Regions from separate parts of the Paenibacillus sp. FSL E2-0178 genome, predicted to be linked through region 2. Evidence: riboswitches for the same ligand, from Rfam matches in the RefSeq annotation. Region 2 holds a riboswitch; the other holds the start of a gene.

Evidence for each region. Region 2 has a riboswitch for glycine ahead of gcvT (glycine cleavage system aminomethyltransferase GcvT). Riboswitches for the same ligand answer to the same signal wherever they lie in the genome.
Region 1: another riboswitch for glycine. It lies ahead of MHI42_RS21155 (amino acid permease); the one in region 2 lies ahead of gcvT (glycine cleavage system aminomethyltransferase GcvT).

The regions. Positions count from the first base shown of each region.
Region 1 covers NZ_CP151953.1:4,864,299-4,867,425, forward strand. Annotated here, with positions in the region: gene araA (L-arabinose isomerase) at 1-1,132, shown strand, start outside; glycine riboswitch at 1,598-1,677, shown strand; gene MHI42_RS21155 (amino acid permease) at 1,828-3,127, shown strand, end outside.
Region 2 covers NZ_CP151953.1:5,375,311-5,378,437, forward strand. Annotated here, with positions in the region: gene gcvPA (aminomethyl-transferring glycine dehydrogenase subunit GcvPA) at 1-524, opposite strand, end outside; gene gcvT (glycine cleavage system aminomethyltransferase GcvT) at 524-1,645, opposite strand; glycine riboswitch at 1,835-1,930, opposite strand; gene gcvH (glycine cleavage system protein GcvH) at 2,115-2,507, shown strand; gene MHI42_RS23375 (hypothetical protein) at 2,641-3,127, opposite strand, start outside.

The sequences.
Region 1 (3,127 bases), 510 kb from region 2:
GCCGCTTCTGCACCTGGCTACCCAATACAATGAGAGCATTCCTTGGGCTACTCTGGATATGGACTTCATGAACCTGAACCAGGCTGCCCATGGCGACCGTGAATACGGGTTCATCAATGCCCGCCTGAAGAAACAGAACAAAGTGGTAGTAGGGTACTGGGAACGCGCCGAAGTCCAGAAGCAAATTGCCGAATGGATGGACGTTGCCGTTGCATATAACGAAAGCTTCAATATCAAAGTGGCCCGCTTCGGCGACAACATGCGCAACGTGGGCGTTACCGAAGGCGACAAGGTAGAAGCCCAGATTCAGTTCGGCTGGACTGTGGATTACTTCGGAATCGGCGATCTGGTTGCATATGTAAACGAAGTGAAGGAAGAAGAAATTGATGCGCTGTTCGCTGAATATGCAGAGCAGTATGATTTCGATTACGGTTCATACAGCAAAGAAGCATGGGAAGCCAGCGTGAAGGTACAGGCCAGCTATGAAATTGCCCTCAAACGCTTCCTGGATGCCGGAAACTACAATGCGTTCACTTCGAACTTCGAAGACCTGCACGGCATGAAGCAGCTTCCGGGTCTTGCCGTTCAGCGTCTGATGGCACAAGGCTACGGCTTCGCCGGCGAAGGGGACTGGAAGACAGCGGCCCTGGACCGCCTGATGAAGGTGATGAGCCACAACCTGAATACCGGATTCATGGAAGATTACACCTACGAAATGGCTGCCGGCCAGGAAGCGATTCTGCAGTCCCACATGCTTGAGGTTGACCCGAGCCTGGCCAGCAACAAGCCGAAGGTGCTTGTGTCTCCGCTGGGTATCGGCGACCGCGAAGATCCGGCCCGTCTCGTATTCGACGGCAAGGCCGGCGAAGGCGTTGTGGTATCGATGGCTGACTTCGGCACTCATTACAAGCTGCTGATTAACGAAGTTACTGCCTTCGAGCCGACGGTTCCGGCACCGAATCTTCCAGTGGCCCGTGTGCTCTGGCAGGTGAAGCCTAACTTCCAGGATGGAATTAAGGCATGGATCGAGAACGGCGGCGGTCACCATACGGTGGTGTCACTCAACTTGACTACAGATCAGATCGTTACCTACGCCAAGCTGGTTGGCCTGGATTATGTAATCATTAAATAAATAGCGGAATAATGTTGGATCAAATGAGCGGATGGGCTATTGCCTGTCTGCTTTTTTTTAATGCAGAGCCAAGATATTACCGGTAAACTCATTCTCCGTGCCCGTGATTTTCTAAAATCCTGTACAAACTACAACATTCGCTTCATTAAATTGGACTAAATCGAAAATTGTTGTACAAAAAGCAGCATTTCTCCTCCTTCATACGGTTTAGCGTGGAAATTCTTGTATTTCATACAACAATCTATCTAAACAACCGGGTATCTGCGCATCCAAGTTGCAAAACGTACAACATTTATGCCGCTGCAGTGCAGGAGCGCACCCTAGAGATCTAGCCATAGGTAGGAGACTTTTATCACTGTTCAATACTCACATGCCGAGTAATATGTTAGAATATCAGAATGCATTAACGCTTCACCAATTTAATACATCACACGGGCTATGATTGCTATGGATCACACTATAGCAGGAGCAGCTTCTGGAGAGACTGCGGGAGACCGCAGCGCCGAAGGGTTCACAATCTCAGGCAAAAGGACAGAAGAGTACGGAATTTGTATTTGTCATGCTGATTAATTACGGTCAGCGGCGCAGGTAGCTTATTTTGATATTCTTATGAACCGGGAGATTGGATGACATCCAATCTCTTTTTTATGTTATTTGGCAGCAAAGCGTTGTACACATTAAGGGGGAAAATGGCAATGGCACAGACAGAATTAAAGAGAGATTTGGCGAACCGGCATGTACAGCTGATCGCTATCGGCGGCACGATTGGTACAGGGTTATTCCTGGGATCAGGCAGAGCGATTCAGCAGGCCGGGCCGTCCATTATGATCACGTATTTACTCGTGGGAATTGCCGTGTTTTTTGTGATGAGGGCGCTGGGTGAGCTGCTGCTCTCCAAAGCGGGATATCAATCTTTTACGGACATTGCTGAAGACTATCTGGGGCCGCGGGCTGCATTCATTACGGGCTGGACCTACTGGTTCTGCTGGATTATGACGGCGATGGCGGACGTGATTGCAGTGGGCGTATATGTGCAGTACTGGTTCGATATCCCGCAGTGGGTGCCGGCCGTCATCTGCCTGATTATTCTGTTAGGACTCAATCTGCTGACGGTCAAAAGCTTCGGCGAACTCGAATTCTGGTTTGCTCTCATCAAAGTCGTCACGATTCTTGCCTTAATTGGCCTGGGAATCATTCTGCTGGTCATCGGGTTCAAGACGGATGCGGGATCGGTGACGGTCCGCAATCTCTGGGAGCACGGGGGTGTGTTCCCGAACGGTGTCAAGGGCTTCTTATTTTCCTTCCAGATGGTTGTGTTCGCTTATGTCGGTGTGGAGCTTGTGGGTGTATCAGCCGCAGAAACAGCAGATCCGGAGAAAAATATTCCGTCGGCGATTAACAAAATTCCTCTGCGGATTCTCTTCTTCTATGTAGGCGCGCTCTTCGTCCTGCTGTGCATTAACCCGTGGACCCAGCTCAGTGCAGCTGAAAGTCCTTTTGTGCGAACCTTCAGCCTGGTCGGGATTCCGGTTGCTGCGGGCATTATCAATTTCGTCGTCTTAACCTCAGCAGCTTCCGCCTGCAACAGCGGGATGTTCTCGACCAGCCGGATTCTGTATAATCTGAGCAGAAGGAATCAGGCATCCCCGCAGCTCGGCAAGCTGAACCGAAATCATGTGCCTGCTAACTCTTTATTTATTTCTACAATAGTTATATCGGCCGGGGCGCTGCTCAGCAAGCTTATTCCGGGCCAGGCCTTCGGCATTGTCACCACGATCAGCGCCATTTGCTTCATCTGGGTGTGGGGGGTTGTGCTCGTATGTCATATCAAGTATAAGAAGAACCGCCCGGACTTACATGCCTCGTCCAAATTCAAAGCACCGTTCACACCGGTTATCAATTATGCGGTATTAACGTTGTTTGCCGCTATTCTGATCATTATGCTGTTCGCAGATGATACCCGTCCGGCGCTGCTGTTTACGCCCCTATGGTTCA
Region 2 (3,127 bases):
GAAGTGCGAAGTACCTGGCGTGCTTCCGGGTGTACCGTACGGGAGACAATCAGCTTTTTGCGTTTGGTGGCGCCTGCGGCAAGCACGGCTGCTTCGGAGAAGGCCGTTGCGCCGTCATACATACTGGCATTGGCGACCTTCATACCGGTCAGCTCACAGATATACGACTGGAATTCAAAGATCGCTTGAAGCTCGCCTTGGCTGATTTCCGGCTGATAAGGGGTATAGGCAGTATAGAATTCCGAACGGGAAATAATATGGTTAATGACAACAGGAATATGGTGGTCATAGAGGCCAGCGCCGAGGAAGCTGGCATGGGTATCAAAGTCGGCATTTTTGTCAGCCAGACCCTTCATATGGCGCAGCAGCGCATATTCGTCCAGCGGGCCGGACATTGGCATCGTTCCCTGGTAGCGGACAGATTGAGGGATGTCAGCGAATAGCTCATCAATGGACTGAATCCCTACAGTTTCCATCATCTCTGCGCGGTCTTGCTCCGTCATAGGCAGATAGCGGTGCTTCATTACGGCTTCACTCCTTGGCTCTTTTTGTAGAACGGGGCTTTGATCACGGCAGCCTTCAGCTGTTTGCCGCGGATCTCCACATACACCTCTGTGCCGATCTCAGTATAGGCAGCATCCAGCAAGGCAAGTCCGAGATTACGTTTCAGCGTCGGTGATTGTGTGCCGGTTGTGACTTCACCGATCTTCACACCGTCTGCATATACGGGATAATGGGAGCGGGGAATCCCGCGGTCGATCATTTCAAGCCCCACAAGGCGGCGCGGGAGGCCGGCTTCCTTCTGCTTCAGCAGGGCATCACGGCCGATAAAATCCGCTGTGTCCAGCTTCACGAAGAACTGGACACCCGCTTCGAGCGGCGTAATATCCGCCGAGAGCTCCTGGCCGTACAGCGGCAGCTTGGCTTCGAAGCGGAGCGTGTCGCGTGCGCCGAGTCCGGCAGGGGTCAGGCCATGCGGCGCGCCTGCGGCCAGCAGACCATTCCAGAGTGCAGCCGCTGTGTGGACCGGGGCGTACAGCTCAAAGCCGTCCTCCCCGGTATAGCCGGTGCGGGAGAGCAGTACAGAAACGCCGCAGACCTCGGCGTGTTCGATGAAGTGGAAGGGCTTCAGCTCTGCGAGCGGGGCAGAGGTAACTTCGGCCAGAATCTTCTCAGCCAGCGGACCCTGCAGAGCGAGCAGCAGCGTCTCATCGGAGACATTCTTCAGGCTGACACCGCTGAATTCAGCGGTGAGATGCTCCTGCAGCCACTGGAAGTCCTTGTCGATATTGGAGGCGTTCACGACGAGCATGTAGCGCTCATGGTCCAGGCGGTAGACGAGCAGATCATCTACTACGCCGCCATTCGGATAGAGCATCAGGGTATACTGCGCTGCACCATCTGCTAGGCGGCTGACATCATTGGTGGTCATCTGCTGCAGGAAGGCTTCAGCGCCGCTGCCGTCAACCATGAATTCACCCATATGCGATACATCGAACAGTCCGGCCTGCTGGCGGACCGCTTCATGTTCCTTAACGATGCCAGTAAACTGCACCGGCAGCTCCCAGCCGCCGAAATCAATGCATCTGGACTCCGCATAAGCGGCATAGAGATCATAAAAAGGCGTTCTTCTCAAAGACTCCATCGTGTCACCCCTTAGTCTGTTTACATGCAAAAAAGGACAGGCGAAAGTCCATCAATGCACATCAAACATGCATCAATAGACGTTCGCTCTGTCCTTTGTACCTGAGAGTTACCCTGCTATCCTGCCCGCAGGTTTCCCCGTTGGTGATCCGTTTCCTGTTGTCCAGGCTGTGGATGCTCTCCAGAGATGCGTCCGGCAAAGGTCCTTTTGCCTGAGAGATTCACCCATCCCGGGCTTACTCCTTCGGCGCTGCCCCTGAGGGTCAGTCTCTCCCTATGCCATCATTCGCAAACCATATGTTTTTCTACTGACTCCATTAAACCGGGTTTACAAGCACGATGTCAATCAAAAAACGTCAAAAAGATGACAAATTTAATTTTCCTGTCAGTTATATTGACATTAGGCAAGGTCATAACTTAGGCTATAACTAAATTTAGAACTCCAAATGTGGAAAAGAGGCGGCTTGGAAATGAGTGAAGTGTTGGACAACCTGCTATACAGCGAAGAGCATGAATGGGCACAGCAGGGTGAAGGACGCGTAGTACGTGTGGGAATTACGGATCATGCGCAGCATTTATTGGGCGACATCGTGTTTGTTGAGTTTCCGGAAGTCGGCGCAGCCATTTCCGCGGGCGACAGCGTAGGCAGCATCGAGTCTGTTAAGACGGTGTCGGAGCTGTACTCGCCGGTATCCGGCAAGGTAACCAAGATCAACGACGCACTCGAAACCAGTCCGGAGCTGATCAATGATCAGCCATACGGCGGCGGATGGATTTTTGAGCTGGAGCTTGACGGTGAGTTCGCCGAGGCAGCTTCCGGCCTGCTGGATGCGGCTGCTTATAAGGAATTGGTTGGGGAATAGTTTCAACCGTTTATGTACCCGGATTTTTTGAATAGATGACTGAACTGGATTTACGAACAGATGAACATGACAGGCTTCTCTTATTACATTAGATGTTACTAATGTGAGAGGTCTGTCTTTTTGCGTTTCTGTATCATTCCGGAAAGCTGAGCAGGCCCGGATAAATGCGGGGAGCCAAGTGCCAAAGGGCGGGGAGCAGAGCCAAACCCGCAACGGCAAAGATAAGGCACAGCAATAGGAACCGGTATCTTTTTCTGGGACGGGTATTGGGTTTGAGCACGAAGTAATACACACCGGCCGAATAAAACGGGAAAAGCACCACGGCAGACATGCCCATACAGACCAGAAAGGTGGATTCCCCGGCGGAGGAAGGGATCATGGCTTCCGGGTTATAGACCGGATTGATCTGCAGAAAGAGGATCACAAATGTCAGATAGGCGAAGAGTAAAAGAAGAGGGAAACAGCGGATGCGTCCATCCTCGGACAAACCGTACAGCATCCACCAGACCCCGAGCCAGGGCAGGGCAAAGACTGCGCCGGCAATAAGGAAGTCAATGCCTATATACATCAGTTTATCGGGTGGATACAAATGGGCCAGGTCTCCCCAGAAGTAATCGGAG